Regions from separate parts of the Cytobacillus sp. MT66 genome, predicted to be linked through region 3. Evidence: riboswitches for the same ligand, from Rfam matches in the RefSeq annotation. Region 3 holds a riboswitch; each other region holds the start of a gene.

Region 1 (7,428 bases), on a different contig from region 3:
TTAATTTCTTATATGGCACATCTTCGGAAATAACTGCAAATACAATTGAATGGTTTAATATTGTCGGTTCTGGCTATGTTAAATTGCTGCAAATGATTGTTATGCCATTAGTATTTATCTCTATTGTTGGGGCATTTACAAAGGTTACACTTTCAAAAAATCTCGGTAAAATCAGTTTTTATGGAATCGGGATTTTATTAGTAACAACAGGTATTGCAGCAGCAATCGGTATTGCGGCAACACTTGGCTTTGGTTTAGAAGGAGTTCAGCTGCAAGCAGGAGATGCGGAAAATGCACGTAATGCTGAACTGACAGAACGAGTAGCAACAGTTGAGGATATGACGATACCTGAACAAATTCTTTCCTTTCTTCCTGCAAATCCGTTTGCAGATTTGACGGGTTCACGTCCAACATCTACAATCGCAGTTGTTATTTTCGCATCAATCATTGGTATCGCTTATTTAGGTGTGAGACGGAAACAGCCAGAACAAGCTGAATTATTTGCAAAAATCATTGAAACCTTATATGCCATCACAATGCGCGTTGTGACGTTAATTTTACGGTTAACTCCTTATGGGGTATTGGCCTTAATGACAAAAGTAGCTGCAACGAGTGATTATGCCGCAATTGTGAATTTGGGTAAATTTGTTATTGCTTCTTATGCAGCACTTATTGCCATGTTCCTTGTACATTTGATCTTAATCAGTTTAGCAAAATTAAACCCTGTAACTTACTTTAAAAAAGGATTACCGACTTTAACATTTGCCTTTACATCTCGTTCAAGTGCGGGAACCTTACCGCTTAATATCAAAACACAAACAGATGGATATGGTGTATCTGAAGGTGTGGCAAACTTTGTTGGACCATTTAGTTTATCGATTGGACAAAATGGCTGTGCAGGGATTTATCCAGCTATGTTAGCAGTAATGGTTGCTCCAACTGTCGGCATTAATCCGTTAGATCCTAGTTTTATCCTAATGGTCATCGGAGTGGTAATCATAAGTTCATTTGGTGTAGCAGGTGTAGGCGGCGGTGCAACATTCGCATCTTTAATTGTCCTTTCTGTATTGAACTTGCCTGTAGCGATCGTTGGTTTATTAATTTCCGTGGAACCTCTAATAGATATGGGCCGTACGGCATTAAATGTAAGCGGAGGAATGACATCCGGTATTTTAACAGGAAAAATTACTGGAGAATTGGATGAAAAAGTATATAACGATAAAACTGGCTTAGATAAGGTAGTTGAAGTGTAAAAATATATTCTTAAAAATGGTGCTGTCTGAAAGTCGTGAAAAATGACTTCAGACGGCACTATTTTTTTCATTTATAGGGAATATAAAGAAATTATTTAAATTTTTTTCAAATCTACCACCATAAACCTGTCTGTTTTTGTCGAAGGGTATAACGAAAATCAGATCAGGAGGAAACAGTCTATGAAAATTAAGAAGTCACTAATCAGCGGTGCAGCGGCATCAGCACTTATTTTATCTTCTTTAGGGACAAGCACTGCATTTGCAAATGAGGAATCAGTTGAACCAACTGCACCAGTCACGGAAGAAGTAGCTGAAACTAATGGAAACATTACGGAAACGGAAACGACAGTAGATGTAAATTTAGCTGATGATGAAACTGCTACAGTAGATGAAGCTGCTACAGTAGATGAGCCTGCGGAAGAAGCAGCTGCTGATGGGGAAGCTGTAACAGAAGAAGAAGGAACAGAAGATGATTCTGCAACAAAAGAAGAAGCTGACACTGAAACAACAGATGAAACAGTTCAAGAGCAAGAAGAAGCACCAGCTTTGGTACCTGGAGATTTCTTCTATTTTGTAAAAATTATGATGGAAAAGGTAAGACTTGCGGTTACATTTGATGATTACAAGGAAGCTCGTCTTTTAGCTGACTTTGCTGCTGAGCGTATTGCGGAAGCCAATGCATTGCTTGCAGAGGGTAAAACTGAAGAGGCAACAGCGCTTTTAGAAGAGGCAATCGCTACTCAAAAGGAAGCAGCTGACAGCTTAGCAGATTCAGATAAAATTGCTGATGAAAATAAAGAAGCGACAGTGGAAGATGCTGATAAAACTGCAGATCAGTCAGCTGAAGACACTGAAGAGACAAAAGAAACAGCTGAAGGCGAAGAAATAGCAACTGAAGATGATACAACAGAAGAAGCAACTGAAGGCAAAGTAATTGCAGCAGAAGATGAAGAAGAAATAGAAGATGAAGTAGAAGCAAAGCTTGCTCAAAACATTGATGCATTAGCTGCAGCATTATCACATGTTAAAAACCCTACAGCTCAATTAGCTTTAATGAAAAATATTCAAAAGTCTTTTGCGAAATTAGATAAGAAACTTGCAAAGCTTGAAGAAAAAGCAAAAAAATTCGCAGTTGAAACTACTGAGGAAGATAAAGCTGCTGCGGATGAAGCAACAGCAGATGCTGAAACTGTAGCAACAGAAAAAGACCAGGCAGAAGAAAAAGCTACAGTGGAAACATCAGATGCAGAAGCAGTATCTAAAGAAACTGAAGAAACAGAAGCAGTCAAAGAGGGAACTCAAGAAAAACAAGTTACAGCGGAATCAAAAGCAACAGGATCAACAGCAGTAACAGCAACAAACGAACCAGTTGAACCTGAAACTAAAGTTGCAGAAGAAATGAAGGAAACTGCTGTGGTTGCTCCAGGATTAGCTAAGAAAGAAGAAGCGCAGGCTAAGGCTGCAGAAAAGCGTGCTGAAGGTCAGGCAAAAGCTGCTGCTAAAAAGGAAGAAGTTCAAGAAAAGAAAGCTGAAAAGCAACAGCAAGTAAACGAAAAGAAAAAAAACGGCCAAAATAATGGCGCTGAAAATAAGAAAGAGAATAACGGTAAAGGGAACGAATAATACCTATCAAAAAAGTAAACCTAGTACTCCGCGTACTAGGTTTATTTTTTTGCATTTTAACAGCTCTGCAAATTAGACGAATTTTTTCAAAACTAGTGTTTTTTCAACAATTTTACACCCTACCAAAAATAAAATACTTATGAAAAAATAAATAAGGAACCTATTAGTTAGCATTCCCTATACATTTTATAACACTAACTTAGAAGGAGAGAGCAATGAAAACTATTTTATCTTACAATATAACTGAGAAATTAAAGCTAGCCAATGTACTTGATTTATTTCATATTTGTAAAACTTCTCAAAGCAAAGTTTACTTATATACCGATAATTATGTTTTAAAGCCTCAGCAACTGTCTAAAATGGTTTCATTTTTCCTTACATATCAAGGACATTTATATTTATATATAGAAGGACAAGACGCCACGAAAACAGTTAATGCCATTGACTCAATTCTTAATAAATATATTTATGGAAAATGCTGTAGAACGCCACTGGCAAATTTATGATTAAACGGTAAGCTGCCGATATTAGTATTTGAATAACATGGTGATGAATTCATATACTGAACCTACTGTCCAGAACAGTACGTAATCCCCATGTTGAATTTTGCCTGTTTGGATTCCCTCATGAAGAGCAATGAATGGACTGCTCGTGCCAGGATAGCCATATTTATCTGCGGCAAAAATGATTTGGTCTTCATGGAATCCCATGTTTTCTTGAATCCGTTGAAGTATAGCCTTGTTACTTTGACTAAAGCAACATTTAACATCACTTGGTTTTAATCCGTGCTGATTCAGAATCTCACGCATGGAATCATAGACATGAGGGTACATAGGCGACGCATCAAAAGGTTCAAACTTCATATACGGGTCATTTTGTTCTTTCAAAGTTTGCACTAACCCATTAACCGGAAACATGATAGGGTTAGGGTTCACACTATCCGTATAATGAAGCGAATCAATAAATCCTGCAGATTCTTCTGTACTTTCTAAAATAACAGCAGAGGCAAGGTCCCCGAATAACGAATAACTTAGTTCATCTTCAGGATTCAGTATAGGAGAAAAATGATCAGAGCCAATGACTAACGCCCGTTGAATCCTGGAATTGCCTTGCATATAGCGAGCAGCAAAATCGACAGCAAGAGTCATTCCAATACAATTTCCGTTTAAGTCAAAAGCGATAGAATGGCTTGAAGCGTTGATTGCTTGATGGATATAGAGGGCGTTCATTGGAATCAATTGATCTGGTATTTGAGTGGAATAGATAATCATATCAATATCTTTTCCGGTCAGATGAGCATTTTCTAATACTTTTTTTGAAGCCTCAATAGCCATAGTGATGCCTGTTTCCTTTTTCTTATCTGGATCTGTCCAATAGCGATTTTCTCTGCCAACGTGTTTTAATAGATGGCGAATATCTTTGCCTCGCTTATCAAAATGCTGAAAGAAAAAGTCGTTAGGAATGTGATTTTCTGGATGATATATAGCAATCTCTTTTATTTTGATGTTTGTCATGGATGAATTCCTCTCTATAAATTTTTCATAAATTCGAAAAAACATAAACGAAAAAGGGGGTACAAGCTGTACCCTCTCCTTGGTAAAATCATCTTCTTATTGGAATTCTATTATCATTCGGTAACTTCCGCATTGGTTATGCCATTTTGCCGAATTAGACGGCTTAGCTGCATTTTTAAAATTGGGTTTTTTCCAACGCTGAAAATGACCTTCTTAAAGCCAGTCTGATTATACAGTTTTACACACGATTCTAGCAGCGGCAGCAATTCGGTCCCGGCTACTTTCATATCCGTGCAATCTGCAACGCAGTTGTATTCCTGAGAATTCACGCTAGAAGTCTTTTGATTATATTCATTAATAAATGCCTGTGCTCCTTCTGGAGTTGCACTGCCTTCCACTCGGATCTTAATCTCCTTTTTTACTCTGTCCACCTTGATTTCATAACTGCCATTAACATCTGTTGCCATTATAAAGTCTTCCTTTCTATGTATTTAATTAAAATAAAAAAGCACAAAACCGCAAATGGGATGTGTGCTTGAATAACCCCCATGTTCGGTAACTCAGCCACCATAGCATTTGATGCTTTGCCTTAGGTCTGTAGCTTTGCGTCCTTACCTTTAGATAAGTTTGCCATTATCGTAATAGAGAAAATATATGATACTTAGATAATATATTATTATAATAATACAAAAGTAGGTTTGAGAGTTCAAGAATATTTAGGTCTTTTTAATCACTTGATGGTAAAAATAGATTAAGGGACTTCACATGTTGATTTGTATTTTATGATATCAAACTCCTGGATAAAGTGGATTTGGGGTAATTATTGATGATTTACCAAAGTGTGCATTATGGCGGAAGGGGAATATGATAAGTCTAAATTAGAAATTATTGATGTAAGAGATTATAATGAATCTAATAAGAATCCAAGTTTGAGGTGGTATAGCTATGGAATATAACGATCAAATAAAAAACAGAGTTAAGCGGATTGAAGGGCAGTTAAGAGGAATTCTTCGGTTAATGGAGGAACAAAAGGACTGTAAAGATGTGATCACCCAGTTGTCTGCCGCTAGAACAGCTATAGATCGGACAATAGGAGTTATTGTAAGCTCCAATTTGGTTGAATGTGTTCGAAAAGCAGAAGATTCAGAAGACAGAAATGCTGAAGACTTAATTAAAGAAGCGGTAAACCTCTTAGTGAGAAGTCGTTAAAAGATCTAATAGATTTATTAAAAATGGTAAACGCTCACACGAGTTGGCAAACAGTTGTGAGTGTTTTTATTTTTAGGGAAACTGCTGCCTAATGTACGATTTGAAATGACTTATGTACAACTAGCGTGTGCCTATTCTTCATGATACATTTAGTAAAGAAGAAAATGTCCTGTTTAACGAAAGGAGGCAACCCTATGCAAATCCAGCTGAATCAAAAAATTATAAAAGAGCGATGTGGGGCTGTCTCCTTTAAAAGAGGGGACGCTTTTTATCGTAATGGAAAAGTAAAAGTGGAAGAAGTAACGCCAATTTCTATACAGGCTACAGTCCAAGGGGTGGAGGATTTCCATGTCCGCCTCAAGAAACTTCCTAAAGGATTTCAAGCGGTCTGCAGCTGCCCGTCTCTTAATTCTTTTGATAAAGATTGCCAACATATTGCCGCGGTGCTGCTAGCTTGGCAGCACCACCAGCAAGAGAATATACAAGATAAATATATTCCTGGACAAACAGATGGACAGATGCCAGAAGAATTGCTGAAATTATTTGAGGAGAAGCAGCTGCCTGTAAGTGGCCGGCAAATCCATTTTGAAAATAGACAACTCCTGGATACAGCTTTTTTATGTAAAGGAGTTACCATTGATGGGAATGCCCGATTTGGTATTGAACTTTCTATTTCATCACTCAAAATAGCCGACATTCGTGATTTTCTCCAAAGTGTGAAAGATAGAAAACAATACGCAATTTCAAAAGAATTTTTATATGAACCGGTTAGCCATTGCTTTGATAACGTATCTGATGCCATTATTCAGCAGCTAATTCATGTCATGGATGATGAAAAAGTACATCGTCAGGCAATTTCAGCTAAGAGTCACTTGGATAAAGGAATGCTGCTAATTCCTGCATCCTTCTGGAAAAATGTTGAACCCTTATTAGCACGTGCTCCACAAGTCATCTTGCAATATGATGGGAATAGCTATCATCAGTTCTGTGTTTCAGATGAACCGTTACCGTTAACATTTGAATTTACAGGTACGGAGGAAAATGGATATCATCTGGTTATTCACGGTTTAGACGAGATGCTGATATTGAAAGAATATGACACCGTCCTTTCGGCAGGAAAAGTCGTTGTGGTTAAAAGATGGGAAGCAGAACGGCTCTATGAATTACAGCGAATGATAGAACGTTCCAAGATAAATGAAATCCCTATACCAAGTCATCAATTAAAATCCTTCGTCGAACAGCTTTTGCCGCATTTAAGAAAATTGGGGAAGGTCCATTTATCAGGGGAATTCTCCGCGCAGCTGCGAAAGACCCCATTACAGGCAAAACTTTATTTAGATCGTGTGAAGAATCGCCTGCTCGCAGGGCTGGAGTTTCATTATGAATCGGCAGTCTTCAACCCGCTGGAGAATCGGCAGCCAATGGCAGGTTCACTGATTATTCGGGACATGGAGAAGGAAGAAGCTATCTTGCAGCTGATGGCTGAAAGCAAGTTTAATCAAACAGAGAGCGGCTATTATCTTCAAAATGAAGAATTGGAATATAACTTTTTGTATCACGAGCTGCCGAAATTGCAGAAGATGGTTCAGGTGTATGCGACCACTGCCGTACGCATGCGGATATTGCCAAAAACAACAATACCGAGAATAAAGGTGAAGCATTATCAGGAACGGAATCACTTGCTTGAATTTACGTTTAAGATCGATGGGATTCCAGAGACTGAGATCAAAGCCATATTGGCAGCATTGGAAGAAAAGCAAAAGTATTATCGCCTGAGAGACGGTGCTTTGCTATCTCTAGAGACAAAGGAAATGGAAGAAATCAAGCGT
Region 2 (7,428 bases), on a different contig from region 3:
TGGGTGTCCGCAACATAGGCTTAGTATGGAGCAGAAGAAATGCTGTCGGTGATGGAAGCCATTTTAGCCCGGTACGGGAAGGAAAGAAAGGAGGCATAACATCTTTTGGTGTCCAGTTAATTGAAGAAGCAGAACAACTGGGAATGACGATTGATGTTTCCCATTTGAATAATGAAGGTTTTTGGGATGTTATGAAAGTTTCAAAAAAGCCTATTATTGCTTCCCATTCAAATGCAAGGGCTCTTTCGAATACGATGCGCAATTTAACGGATACCCAAATGAAAGCCATTGCCTCCAAAGGCGGTGTTATCGGAATAAATGCGGTCAGTATCATTGTTGCGGAAGAAGACGAAAACAGTAACCTGGACCAGTTGATTAATCATCTAGATTATATGGTTCAGCTAGTTGGCATTGATCATGTCGGAATAGGTCTCGATTTATGCGATGATTTTTTCAAATATGTGTCCTCGGAAGACTTAGCCAGCATGCCTCGGAAACCGTTCGACGTGATTGACGGACATGGAAACTTGGGTCAATTGATTAAGGGATTGGCAAATAGAGGGTACAAGAAGGAAGACATAGAAAAGATTTTGGGACTGAACTTTCTGAGAATTTTTTCATCCTGAAGCTAGTAAATAATTATATACAACCGGACTAGTAAAAAAAAGGTGCTTTGCCCATTGCACTTCTTGGGAGAGGCACCTTTTTGGCGAACATTATTTTAGGTTCGGATAGTTAAAGGGGCTTATAAGGAATCTAAAGAACATGCTTTTCAGGATAGGCAAAGTATTGATGCTAATTTTATCAAACTAATTAAGTTCAAATCTTTTGTTAAAGAACATGGAATCCCTAAAGAAAAATTTGAATTCCAAATGCTCTACGGATTTAGGAAAGAACTTCAATTGGAATTAGCTAAAGAAGGTTATAATTTCCGCACCTATGTACCGTTCGGGGAAGATTGGTATGGTTATTTCATGAGGCGCTTAGCTGAAAGACCCCAAAATTTAAAACTTGTTGCTAATCAAGTTTTAAACAAAAAGACCAATACAGTTTTCGGCTTAACCGCGGGAGCGTTTATATTAGGCCGAGTTAGTGGTTTAAATAAGTCTCGTAAGATAAAAACACTGTGAAAAAACGAAAGTTAAAACCATAGTAATAAGGGATTCTCGTAAGTTGTCGAACTTGTGAAGAGTCTTTTTGTGTATTCTAATAATATTTTTAACGCGAACCCTTTTTAAAATTAGGAGTTGTGCATACTCTAATAAACAATGAAAAGATGGGACAAATTTTGTAGTCTCATTAACAAATGGGTACAAAAAAAATGAATAAATTGAAGTTGGATTTTTTCATATAAAATGATGCTGCAAGTTCAGAATACTCTTTGCTACAACCACGACTTATTAGGATAGAATTTTACTTCTATGGAGTAAATAAAAGTTGAACGCTATAGAGTGGAAATTTGGGGACTTTTTACCTATTTATTTAAAATTTTACAGTCCTTTTACCTATTAATCTGGAAAATTTGTTATAATTCCTTTGTTGAGTTATGTCGAATTTTCAGCTTGTTTGTCATTTGTTTTTAAGAAATGTTCTAATTATTATTTTGATGAGTTGAAAAATATTATTTTTAGGACCTGATTATTCTTTGTTATACGATTGAACTGTCGCCCGCTATTAAAATAACAGTCTTTGATTTCCAAAAATCAGCAGAACTTAGCACTAAATGCTTAATGAAAAAAGGGAAAAATGAGTATGGATTAAGTAAAAGGTTACAAAATGTAAATATGGCTCCGATTACCCAAGGCTATGTCCAAGTTAAGCCTGACAAATCCATCTACCAAAATTCAATTCTATAAATAGCAGGGAGGGTTAAATGAAAAATGAGTCAAACCGTTATATCGAGAGGTAAAGATGTAGAGGAGGCTGTTGAAGTCGGCTTGCAATTATTGGGAACTATAAAAGAAGAAGTATCTATTGAAATTGTACAACAGGCCTCAAAAGGTTTTTGGCGATTGGGTTCAAAGCAAGCTATCGTTAAATTAACTAAAGTCCATGAAACAAAAGAAAATGGAAAAGAAGAAACTATAAATTCATCTTTAATAGTTAACAACTCTTTTGATTCTGGTGAGATCTTCCAAATAGACAATAGTTATGAAGCATTGGTAAAAATGGTTAATCATATAGATATACCTTCTCAAAACAACATAAAAGAGGTTGAGTCTGCTTCAACACCGGTAATAAACAAAGAAGAGGACGATCAACTAGCTGGAAAGGTTTGGGTAAAAGATGGAAGAATCTTCAGCAAACCTTCTCCCCTTTTTTATCCAACGATTACAGTCGGAAAAGGGATAACATTAAAAAAAAATAATGAGGTAGTTGAGGGAACGGCAGTAGTGGCATCCACGGATGTATTTGAAATACAGACTAAGGAAGTAACGAAAGAAACTAAATGGAATATACAGAAGGATGCTGACCGATTAAACGTAATCTTACATGTAGAACCAGGGATGAAAAAAAGCTATGAAATAAAAGATGTCGAACCGGATTATCATATTAAGCTCGAAGCAACGAAAAATATTGAGAGTAGAAATACCTTAGAATACAAACAAATTTTATCCGAACTAGAAAATTTACGTGTGGTACATGGATTTAATTATGAGGAAATCTTAAAAGCAGTTAACACTAAAGAAACCGGAGATTTCATCATTGCTAGCGGCATTAAACCAAAAGAGGGCGAAAACGGGAAGATTGAAATTGTGGTAAATGTAAAAAAGAAAACAGGGCCTCAAGAGCGAAAAAACGGGACCGTTGATTTTCGGGAAGTACAAGTGTTTCCGACAGTTCAAAAAGGGCAAGTTATCGCCACTGTATGTTCCCCTATTCCCGGTACACCAGGTTTTAATGTTTCAAATGAGCCAATACCTCCTAAACCTGTTTATCCCCTTATTATAACCGCTGGGACAGGGATTGTTTTAATTGAAAATGATTCAAAGGTTGTGGCAACTACAGAAGGGAGGCCACTTATTGAACAACGTGGTTTGATTGTAAAGGTATCCATTTTACCAAAACTCACTCATCCCACAGACGTTAATATGGATTCAGGAAATATTCGTTTTAAGGGAGATATAGAGGTTCGAGGGAATGTTGAAGAAGGGATGGCCGTAGAAGCTGAAGGTGAAGCTACCATACTTAAAAATGTGTACTCAGCCACCATTTCTGGAAAAAGTGGAATAATGATTCGGGGTAATGTGATTGGGAGTGTGATTTCAGGTGGTAACCAAAACATATATACTTCTGAAACTATTACTTGTTTTTCGACTGTCCAAGATCAAATGAACAAGATGATTTCATCCATTCACCAGTTAATGAATATGCCAGCTTTTAAAATTACAGATTACTCCAAAAGTGGGTTATTCCCACTTATCAAACTTTTGGTAGACAAAAAGTTCAAGACCCTCGTACGGTCTATTAATCAACTTATAGAATTAGGAAAAACATCAACCAACCTGTTAGATACTGAATGGGAATCTCTTATCGAACAACTAAGAATGTGTTTTATGTCCGCGGTTCCAAACGAACTTCACTCCCTTGAAAAAATTAAGGGTTTGTCAGACAAGATTGATCAAATAATTAAGAAATATAACCAAGAAATACAAGAATGTACGGTTGAACTGATGAATTCTCAAGGGAATACGATTTTCTCGAGCGGTGATGTGGTGATCCGCGGACAAGGTTGCTATAATTCCAAAATACATGCTATCGGCCATGTTAGTGTAAAAGGAGTTTTCCGAGGAGGAGAGATCTTTGCTCGGCAGGGGGCAACTATTAATGAATCAGGTTCCGATAGTGGTGTCACAAGTAAAATAATAGTGCCAAGCAGCGAAAACATTAAGATTGGTTTTGTTAGAGTTGGAACTGTTATTCAAATTGGTAAGAGTAAACATACCTTCCAGGAAGATCGTAGATATATAAATGCTCACCTAGATGAAAACGGAAGAATTATTTTTTAATTATAAGGAGAATTGATCATGTTTTCTTATAAACTTGAGGAAAAAGAGCAAACAATCACCATTTATTTTATGGGTGACTTAGATATAGAAGTAACTGAAATACTAGAGGAGGAAGTCATTCCTATTTTATCAGGGTACCAGAATGTTGAAATTGACTTTAATGAAGTACCATTTGTAGATTCCACTGGCATAGGATTGTTTATTAATCTGGTGGAAACCGTAAAAAGCAGTGAGACTAATAGTCAAATCGTGGTAAAAAATATTCAACAACCTATTAACGATATTTTCGAATTGGTTCAATTGAAAGATATCTTAATAGAAAAGGCAACTTTTCTGTAAATACAATATTTAATCTTCGATAATGGCAAACTTATTGAAAAATAAGGACGCAAAGCTACGGGTCTAAGGCAAGGATGCTAGGATCGCCGGGTTACCGAAAAGGTTGGTTAAGTACACTTACCAATCCTATGGTGAGTTTTTTTATTTTTAGAACATATTTGGAGGAATTCACATGGCAGTTGATTTAAATAATGACTTAGTAGAGCAGCATGTTCGCGGAATTTTAGAATTAATTGGGGAAGATCCAAATCGCGAGGGTTTATTAGATACACCAAAACGTGTGGCAAAAATGTATAAAGAAGTTTTTGCAGGAGTAGGCGTTCCTCCTGAAACGGCTTTAACGACTACCTTTGAGGAACAATATGAAGGAATCGTTGTTGTTAAGGATATTAACTATTATACCTTCTGTGAACATCATCTGATCCCTTTTTTCGGGAAGGCTCACATTGGTTACATTCCAAATGGGAGAGTAATAGGTTTAAGTAAATTTGCTCGCCTTGTTGAATTAGTCTCTAAACGTCCGCAGGTCCAGGAAAGAATGACACAACAAACTGCAGAAGCAATAATGAATGTCCTAAAACCAAAAGGTGTGATTGTCAGTATAGAGGGACAACATCTTTGCATGTGTGCCAGGGGTGTGAAAAAACCAGGAAGTGCAACGGTGACAACAGTAAAAAAGGGTGTATTCAAAGATGATGCTGCGTTAACGGAAGAATTTGAAAGGGCTCTTTTAAGAGATTAATAGGAGGAAAATCTATGCTCTATCTTTCAAGAAAAATGTATTTCTCTGCTGCTCATTTCTATCGAATTGACGATTGGAGCGAAAAGCAAAATCAAGAAGTGTTTGGCCTATGTGCAAATCCTCATGGGCATGGTCACGATTATACGCTAGAGGTTATGGTAAAAGGATCGTTAGACGCTAAGTCAGGCATTGTGGTCAATATTACGGATATCGATAAAGTTGTAAAGTCCTTCGTTCGTAAGGAATTAGATGGGAAGTTCTTAAATAAAGAAAATCCTTATTTTAAAGAAAACGTCCCGACAACTGAAAATATAACGGCGTACCTATGGGATTCCTTAGATGGAAAAATAGATGGCTGTGAACTCCATAAAATCAAACTAAGAGAAAATGATTTCTTATATTCAGAAAAGGAGAATGCTGAAATGGTTCGATTAACGAGAAAATATCATTTTTCCACTGCACACCGTTTACATAGTAGTCAATTAAGCGAAGAAGAAAATGTGGCCCTTTTTGGGAAGTGCAATAACCTTTATGGGCATGGTCATAACTACTATTTAGAGGTAACTGTAAGCGGAATACCTGACCCAGTTACTGGCATGATTGCGAACCTTTCAGAATTGGATCAGATCGTGGACGAAGAGATCATGAAAAAATTTGACCATAAACATTTAAATTTGGATACGGAAGAATTTGAAAACTTGAATCCAACCTCCGAAAACGTGGCAGTTGTGATTTGGGATTTACTTTCACCAAGAATTTCGAACCTTTTCAAAATCGGTTTGTATGAAACGGAAAAAAACTATTTTGAGTATTTCGGTCCAGGGGTGGAATGATTGATGGATAACCAAATGTCGTTAAAAGGAAAAACGATTGCCATTACTGGCTCTAGTAGGGGAATTGGGAAGGCTATTGCTGCCTCAATCGAACAATTGGGCGGGAATGTCGTCTTAGGGAGTAGAAGCAACACCTACTACTCTAATAAGAATGTTTTGAAGATGCCTTTGGATGTAACCAGTGAAGAATCGGTTAAGGATTTTTATGAAAAAGCTATTCAGCACTTTGGAAACGTCGATGTCTTAATCAATGCAGCGGGAGTGGGTGTTTTTTCAAGTGTGATTGATTCTTCAACAGAAGACTTTGACCAAATGATCAACGTAAATTTACGGGGCTCCTATCTAACTTGTAAGATGTTTGGAAGGTACATGGCTGAAAAACAGAGTGGGCATATCCTCAATTTAGTTTCAGTTGCCGGGACAATGGCTTTACCTGGAAACGGCGGGTATTCAGCTTCAAAATTCGGCCTGATGGGGTTAACGAAAGTCTTACAAGCTGAATTGCGTGGAAAAGGGGTCCAAGTGACAGCGGTGATTCCGGGTTCAGTCAAGAGCAGTTTTTGGGACAATATCGATCCCAAGCCTAATATGGATGACATGATTCCAGTTGAAAGTTTAGCAAACCATTTACTGTTTCTGATTAATCAACCGGCAGGGGCATTTGTTGATGAGATAACCATCATGCCGCCTCGTGGCATCTTGTAAGGAGGATTAATCCAGTTGAGACAGTTTTTTAGTAAGTTCAAAAAATCTGCTGAAAGCAAACCTACAGAGGTGCTGTCTCCACCTCCAGATTTATCTTACGAAGAAACCATCTTTAGAACGAAAAGGGGTTTTCTAGCTAGGAAAATTGGACAATATCTAGGACTGGATATAGCGGAACAGGACCAACTTTTTAATCGGTCACTCACTCAATCATCCTTTCTGCAAGATACAGGAGATGAACAAAAGAAGGAATGCATTCTTTTTCTATCCGATCAAATGCTGGATTGGAATAAACAACAAGAAGATATGATAGAAAAAATTAAAAAATTAAAGCTCCATATGAATCTACAAAATGCGATGTTGAAGGCCTATGAGATTCATAAAGATGAAATATTTATTCCATTGTCTAAGCCAAGGGAGCCAATGATAGAATGTGAAAAACACGCGGAGTGGAAAATTTATCGTGATGTCTTGGCAGCGGCCACCCAGGGTCAATTTTTACTGATAACTAGGGAAGAAATAGAACATTATAGGGATGGAAATGTACTCTGCGAAGGAGTAATTAAGGATAGTTCGGATATCCCAGCATGCCGAAATGAGGCTAGAATATGTTTCGAAGAAATGGATATTTATAAAGGGACAGTCATGAGCTGGTTATTAGTTTTATCGGAAGCCATTACAAACACTATTAAGCATGCAGAGGAAGGAAAAATGACCATCCTTGAAAATGAACAAACCAAAGAAATGACTTTTGTCATTGAGGATAAAGGGCCAGGATTTCCACTTGATGATCTTCCAA
Region 3 (7,428 bases):
GTTCTTTTCCAAATCATATTTTCCATCAGCCTGAAGGACTGACAGGCCATAGTGAGTAACAACTGTACCGTCTGCAGCTGTTTCCGATTGATTGTATTGGAAACGTTTATTCATCCAGTTTTCAACATTGTTTGGACGGAAGCCTGCTGTCTGGTATAGGCTGATTATATTTTCATCCACATGCCAAGCCACTAACCCATGGGCATCTTTCCCTTGGCGGATCATCCCTTTATTAAAGCCGTCCTGCTGAAGATTTTCAAAAAGGAAGTATTCTGTTCCATTGGAGCCTGGAACCTCCATTTTGACAATGCCATTATCCGCATTCGCTTTATTAACAGCTGGTAAAGTAATTTCCTTAACTCCATCCTCAGGCTTTACTACGATTGGATCTGCCCAGCCAAGAAATACTTTTGAGAATGGATCAAAATGTGTTGGCGAGTTCCCTGAATAGGCCGCAGCATCTGGGTAGCGCATCCATGAACCTCCAGCCATCATTGAATAGTTGCCGACACCTTCAGAGCTGTAAACCGTATCATAGAAATCAGGCAATCCTAGTGCATGTCCAAATTCATGTGCATACACACCGGTTTGTGCCGGGAATGGACCGGTCTCTTTGGCAGGATCATACGAATCTGTTGCTGGATCATAGCCGGCTACGTTTCCGCCGATGGCAGGCTGAACGTTATAGTTATTTACAATAACGCCATCATAGGTCATGTCTTCAGCAACTGTTTTATTAACCCAATCCTCTTCGCTCATACCCGCATGGGCATCTGCTGGTATACCCGTTTCATAGTATTTGCCATAATATAAAGCACTTAACAGATTCCATTTATGTGACCAAATTTGTGCTGGGTCTCTGCTGAACTCAGCTCCAGTTGCTTCGTGAACAATGAATACGTTTGGCACTTCGCCGTTTTCCGCATATTTAGAGAAGTCAACTTGATCATCGGCAGCTTTTAATACGTCACGGACAAATTCACCCATGTGTGCATCGCCATTGACGTTGCCGATCTCATACTTGCCATTTTCCGCATATGTTCCTTCCTGATCAAGATAATAGGAAGCGCCCTTCGGCAGTTCTACCCAGGTAAATTCCGTATTTTCCTTACGTACTAGATTGGTTTTTCCATTACTGGACTCTTTATACACATTCTGCATGGTCCGGTCAGTCGGAGCATTTTCGCCATTATATTGTGCGTATTGTTTAAACTGTTCCAGTTCATATGGATTATATTCTGTTCCAAAAATTAAATCCTCATAATAATGGGCTGGAACTTGTCCAGGCATATCACCTATTGGTTCATCACCATCTTTATATTTTGCTAGTATAACAAGTACAGGAATATCCCCTTCCGCCTTCCTATAGGCTACATGGCTATCCCCTGCCTGCTGAAACTTTTTCCCTTGATTAGCTATCCTCTCAGCAGGATCAGCTTTTGATAAATCAATGCCTAGCCTTTTCGCCTGTTCAGCAAGCTCCGGGGAAGCACCCACATGATGAGCCAGGCTTAGCTGGTATGTATTTTTTTCCTTCACTGGGGCATCTGCACTGATTGATGACCCTCCTGCAAAAATCGTACTTCCTACTAATGCTAATGATAGAGCAGAGCTAGATAGAACCTTTAACAAATACCTCACTCCTTCAAAATTCTGTTATATTTTCAATAATATAGATTTTTCACCCTATTCTGAATAGTGTAAAGGAACCTATTCTAGAAAAATATTCTATGAATATTTGATTATATTTTTTATAAACACCTATAAAAAATATATCCTTTTTCCTACAACCGCTAATTTTCCAAGTACATAGTATAATAAAAAAGCGAGGGAAATCCCCCGCTCCTATCGTATTTGGCTTATGATTTACGAACTAAGATAGATTCCCTCCAAATAAATGAGTCAAACTTTAGTCAAGCCAGCAGGAATGGAACCCATGTCTGATAGGAACAATCCCCTATTTCAATGAAATTGTAAATTCTTCATCACTGCCTGGCGTTGGAAGCCGCCCGTCATGCTGATTTACTAGCAAGATATTACTAATTACCAGATTATTTGGTGTGCCTGCTGCATTTGCAAACTTAAAGGAGTAGATTTTTTCTTGTCCCGCACCGATTTTCTCCATATGCGGAAATTCAGCCTTGAATCTGCCTTCGCTCGTTTCAAGCGTTGCTATTCCTGCTCTTCCCCAGCCAAAAGCCACATCAAATTCCTCATTCTTATTTTCCACTCTCATTTCTAAAGAGTATCCATCACTATGTTTTTCTAGAGAGAAGTTTGAAAAAATAAGATTGCTAGTGACGTAAGGTTCAACAGATGAAACGTCCAGAATGTTGGATGATGAAGCGCTTTTTTCAGCCGGGGCTTCTTTAACAACTTCTGGTTCTGAATCTGTCTTTTGTACTTGTACAAGTTCGTTTTTCACTTCTTCTTTAATCTCATTTTTTAAATCATCTTTCATTTCTTGTTCAAGCTCTGCTTTTACTTCCTGGCGAATCTCTTCTTCTGTTTTTGCCGTTACTTCTCCCTTAGAGCATCCCGCAAGCAATCCTAGCAGCATTAAACTTCCTAATACTAATTTTAATTTCATTTTTACAAATCTCCTTTTTTGTCAAAGTTACCTTTTAATCAATGCTTTCGCTTTATTTAACACTTCATGGTTTATTTTTCTTTTTGAGCTATGCGTGGTTAAATACGTTTGCAATTCATTTGATGATGTAAAAACATTAGTTCGTTCTGATGTTACATTTACATTGGCTTGAGGATTCGAGAAATAGACGGCCCCCTCAATCCAAAGATTTATCCCGTTTTGCTTAAAATAGCTGGATAAAATATGTACTTGTCTTCTTACTTGCTTAACAGGGTTTCTCATTTCCTTTGTGTATTCTCCGCCTTTTCTTCCCACTTTGTGCTGAATCCAGGAGTGATCCTCATCTCTTCCTTGGATGGTGCCGTTATGATTTTTTACCTCAACGACAAAGACGCCATTTTCACCCACAATCACATGATCAAGCTCGGCCATTCCTTCATTTGTTGAAAGCTGAACAGAACTAAACACCTCATAACCTTTGGGAAGTTCTCTCAGAATACTAGAAGTTCGCTCTTCCCCTTTAATTCCAGCACTTAGAACGGAGTATTTTTTCCAAAAGAATATAGCAGCCCAAAATAGCATGACCGGAAAAAGATGAAAAATCCCTTTAAAGTAAAATCCCTGTATAAAAGCCACAAAGTATACAATTGGTGCAATCGCTAATAAAATAGAAATTAATAAATAGTTGTTCGCCTTCGTTTTTAGTGCGTTTTTCCCTTTATGGATGGTTGCCATAAAATATCATCCCTTTTTGCTAAAATAAAAAGACTGCTTGCATAGGCAGCCAAGCAGTCAGATAACAATACAATACTGTATCGGTAACCCGACGATCATCGTTCTGTCTCACAGAACATTAGACTCGTGGCTTTGCGTCCCGCCCTTTCGGATGGTTTGCCATTTACTCTATTAAAATTGGTGATGGTCATTAAATGAGTGATCAAACCCTTGATCATGACCATGATAGTAATGATCAATAATGGGATCCAAACCTACATTTTGAAATGGATCCATTGATTGATCCATCATTTGCTGAAGATTCATTTGGTCAATTAGCTGGTTTTGCAAAGCGAAATCCTGCATTTGCTGTAAATCCATTTGCTGCATTTGATCGATCATATCTTGATTTAGCTGCTGCTCGAGTTCGAGCTGCTGAAGAAACGCAATACTTGCCGTTCCGCCAACACCTGCAGCAGCTAAACTTGCTCGACGGGATAATGTGTTTTTTCTTTTAGCTCTTTTAATAATAAAAATAATAGTACCGAAAATAATGATTGGCAGTAAGTCCATTATAAATCTCCCCCTAAACGTTCTTTGTTTGTTAATTTTATTATCACTTAGGGGCCTATTATTTTCTGTAATCCAAACTACAAAATTATACTTTTTTTGAAAAATAGATTAATTAATCTTCAATAATACCCTCTTCAAAATTAGCCATGTCCTTAATAAGAATTTTCTTATTCTGCAAAGTAATCCATTCTTCTTGCTGTAATTCGGCCATGATTTTTGAAACAGTCTCCCGAACAGCCCCAATTAAATCGGCCATTTGCTGATGGGTTAATTTATAATTGATTAATAGTCCGTCTTCTGTATGTATTCCATAATCCTTCGCCAGTTGAACAATTAGTTTATAGACTCGTGTTCGCACATCAAAAAATGTTAAATGCTGAATTTTATCATTTGCTCGCCTTAACTTTTCCATTGTTAGACTCAACAACTTAATTAACAGTTGCGGGTTTCGCATTAACAATGACTTCCATTCATTTTCCTTTAAGATAAATAATGTCGTATTTTCCAGAGCAACAGCAGCCGCTGATCTGCTATTATTCGGATCTAGCATTGCCATTTCCCCAAAGTAATCCCCATTATTTAGTAAGGAAAGAATCGATTCCTTTCCATTCGTTATTCGATAGATTTTTACTCTTCCTTGTTTGATTAGATAGAATTCTGTCCCTACATCTCCTTCAAGAAAAATATGGCCTCCCTTTTTTATATTTTTTTCGATAAAAAGAGATCCTAGTAATTCATATTCTTTTTCATTCAACCCCGCAAAAAAAGGGACATTTAACATAAATTGAGCATCCATTTTTTCCATTTCTCCCATAACAATAGTATTATCTTACTATTATATAGTTAAAATGAACTATGAACCACACCTCTGCTGATTTCCTCCCAAGCAAATACAAAACGAACGAATATTTTTTTCATCCGTTCGTTCCAAGTTCAGTTACTATAAATAAATAGAAGAATTTGCCCGAAATGAAGCAATTGATCGATCATTAGCCCTTTCCCCAGTGGATTAAGCTTTTTAAAAATCCCCACTGGTTTTGCTTTTAAATAGTCAACAGCCGCATGTACAAAGAATAGCCACGCCAGATCCATTCCATCTATAGCAAATCCTAGCAGATACCCCGCTGTTGCTATACAGCCTGTCCAAATTCCAGCATGAACGGACAGCAAATACAAATTCTTCCCCTTTGTTTTTGATAAAAATTCCCCCTGCAGCGGAAAGTCTCCTATTAGATGCGCAAATATAAGAATGATGAAGGTCAAACAACCACCTCATTGTTTATGGAACTAATAGATTTAATTATGTATGATAAATATAGGTTTTTTCTGTAATCTGGGTTACAAAAACATCAGAAATATTTTATCTATTAGGCAGGGAGCATGAATGACAGATAACGAATTATTAAAGGCAGCAAAGAAATTACGTTTTCCTAAACAGCTTGAAAAGGAATTTATTGATCGATATGACACCAAAACAGTGAGTTATGGGAAATGGGTGATCCCTATGGCATTTATCGCAACTCTTTCTCTGCCATTAATTGATGTCCTTTCTTTTGAAAGCAGTCTGCAAATGGTTCTTTTAATAAGATTTCTATCCTTTGCAATGTTCCCAATCTCGTATCTATTAAACAGTTCGCCAAGGTTTTCTAGATACTCACAAATATACAATTCAATGAATATTATTATAGTTAGCACGGGGTTTTATATTATTTTAGCCATAAGCCCTCCTGGAAGTTTTGCCTATAATCACTATTACATAGGTACATTCTTACTAATAGCAGTTACTTACACCACAGCAAGACTTCGCTTTTTTTATGCTAATATAGTTGTTTTCATTATTTTTACTTCTTATATATATGTAATGATTTTTCATCAGCAAGCACTCATTGATCCGAGTACAAAAAATATATTAATCAATGTTTCTATATTCCTTGTGTATTTCATATGTCTTTGCGGTCTGACAGGCTATTTTTTCGAATATTATAGCCGCAGGGAGTTCGTCCATCTTAAAATGGTTAAGCAGGAAAAGGAAAGATCTAAAGAATTATTATTGAATATCCTGCCCCAGCATATTACGGAAGGATTGCTGAAAGAACAAAGAACAATTACCGAAAGGCATTCAAATGTAACAGTCCTTTTTGCTGACTTAGTAGGCTTTACTCCATTTACCCGAACAATTGAACCCGATAAACTACTCTTTTATTTAAATCAAATCTTTACACATTTTGATGATTTAACAGAACAATATGGCTTAGAAAAAATAAAAACCATTGGCGATTCCTATATGGTTGCATCTGTCGGAGCCCAGCGTGAGAAAGGAATGGATCCGGCCAAAAACGCAGCACGGCTGGCCCTTGATATGCAAAGCTATCTAGCGGAATTAAGCAAAAGCTCAAACATTCCTTTATCTCTAAGGATTGGCATCAACTCCGGCCCAATTATCGCCGGGGTTATCGGAAAGAAGAAATTTACTTATGATCTTTGGGGAGACACCGTAAATATTGCTTCACGGATGGAGTCTGAAGCGATTAATGGGACTATTCAGGTTACAGAATCCACCTACCACTTGCTTGCAGATTCCTTTCAGTTAACGGAAAGAGGAATAATTATGGTTAAAGGGGTTGGGCCTATTAAAACTTATATCCTGCGAGAGGCTAGGGACCTGCCTAAGGGCACTCATGCCTTGTCCAAATGAACCAATACTGAAATAATCTATGATTATTTGTGGGCCTTTTTTTAGTTCTATGTACTATTCCTGCTGCACCCATAGATTGGTATGAATATACTTTTATGGAAGCTCCTGTTTGCAATACAGTATGTCCACTATTTATAATTACTGATATCTCATATACTATTGCGGGGTGCTCCAGGAACATGTCGTTTATCTTATTATTTTTAGGTTTTGGGCTCTTAATCGCAGGGGCAAATTATTTTGTTGAAGGTGCTTCTAAAATTGCAGGATTTCTTCAGATTTCCCCGCTCCTAATCGGACTGACCATCGTCGCCTTTGGAACAAGTTCTCCGGAGGCAACGGTTAGTATCTTAGCCGCATTAAAGGGTAATGCCGATGTGGCTATCGGTAATGTTGTCGGAAGCAATATATTCAACATTACTCTTGTTGTTGGAGTAACGGCGATTATTTTTCCGTTAAAGGTTGAAAATGAAACGCTTAGGAAGGAAATTCCTTTCACGTTGCTTGCAAGTGCTGCTTTGCTGATTTTAATCAGTGACCGGTTTTTGGAGTCTGTCAGCACAAATATTGTTACAAGAAGTGATGGTTTAATCCTTTTATTGATTTTCTCAGTCTTCCTTTACTATCTTTTTGAGGTAGCAAGAAAGAACCGGAATGATACCCAAATACAAAAAACACAAGTTTCATCAGGCATCTGGGCAAAGCACATTATTTATACCGTCTTAGGTCTTGGGGCAATCATTTTTGGCGGGGACTTAGTCGTTGATCATGCAACTGAAATTGCCCTTTCCTTTGGAATGAGCGAGACATTAGTTGGGTTAACGATTGTTGCGGTAGGTACTTCCTTGCCGGAGCTGGT

What was found. A riboswitch is a leader RNA that binds a small molecule or an ion and turns the genes downstream of it on or off. The one in region 3 is predicted to bind cyclic di-GMP.
Region 1: it holds a riboswitch for cyclic di-GMP, as region 3 does, so the genes downstream of both, AC1Q59_RS24005 (hypothetical protein) here and AC1Q59_RS09985 (nuclease-related domain-containing protein) in region 3, are expected to answer to the same signal.
Region 2: it holds a riboswitch for cyclic di-GMP, as region 3 does, so the genes downstream of both, folE (GTP cyclohydrolase I FolE) here and AC1Q59_RS09985 (nuclease-related domain-containing protein) in region 3, are expected to answer to the same signal.

What each region holds. Positions count from the first base shown of each region.
Region 1 is NZ_JBXAFB010000027.1:5,304-12,731, reverse strand. It holds gene AC1Q59_RS24025 (L-cystine transporter) at 1-1,253, shown strand, start outside; gene AC1Q59_RS24020 (hypothetical protein) at 1,434-2,876, shown strand; gene AC1Q59_RS24015 (hypothetical protein) at 3,092-3,382, shown strand; gene AC1Q59_RS24010 (ketoacyl-ACP synthase III) at 3,404-4,390, opposite strand; gene AC1Q59_RS24005 (hypothetical protein) at 4,504-4,857, opposite strand; cyclic di-GMP riboswitch class I at 4,942-5,032, opposite strand; gene AC1Q59_RS24000 (metal-sensitive transcriptional regulator) at 5,336-5,599, shown strand; gene AC1Q59_RS23995 (SNF2 helicase associated domain-containing protein) at 5,794-7,428, shown strand, end outside.
Region 2 is NZ_JBXAFB010000025.1:12,060-19,487, forward strand. It holds gene AC1Q59_RS23700 (dipeptidase) at 1-626, shown strand, start outside; partial or broken gene AC1Q59_RS23705 (proline dehydrogenase family protein) at 726-1,130, shown strand; gene AC1Q59_RS23710 (flagellar assembly protein A) at 1,881-4,010, shown strand; gene AC1Q59_RS23715 (STAS domain-containing protein) at 4,029-4,349, shown strand; cyclic di-GMP riboswitch class I at 4,364-4,448, shown strand; gene folE (GTP cyclohydrolase I FolE) at 4,522-5,091, shown strand; gene AC1Q59_RS23725 (6-carboxytetrahydropterin synthase) at 5,106-5,924, shown strand; gene AC1Q59_RS23730 (SDR family oxidoreductase) at 5,928-6,629, shown strand; gene AC1Q59_RS23735 (ATP-binding protein) at 6,645-7,428, shown strand, end outside.
Region 3 is NZ_JBXAFB010000004.1:324,845-332,272, reverse strand. It holds gene AC1Q59_RS09995 (M6 family metalloprotease domain-containing protein) at 1-1,632, opposite strand, end outside; gene AC1Q59_RS09990 (hypothetical protein) at 1,958-2,590, opposite strand; gene AC1Q59_RS09985 (nuclease-related domain-containing protein) at 2,618-3,325, opposite strand; cyclic di-GMP riboswitch class I at 3,405-3,496, opposite strand; gene AC1Q59_RS09980 (hypothetical protein) at 3,497-3,877, opposite strand; gene AC1Q59_RS09975 (Crp/Fnr family transcriptional regulator) at 3,990-4,673, opposite strand; gene AC1Q59_RS09970 (DUF3307 domain-containing protein) at 4,811-5,140, opposite strand; gene AC1Q59_RS09965 (adenylate/guanylate cyclase domain-containing protein) at 5,262-6,572, shown strand; gene AC1Q59_RS09960 (calcium/sodium antiporter) at 6,752-7,428, shown strand, end outside.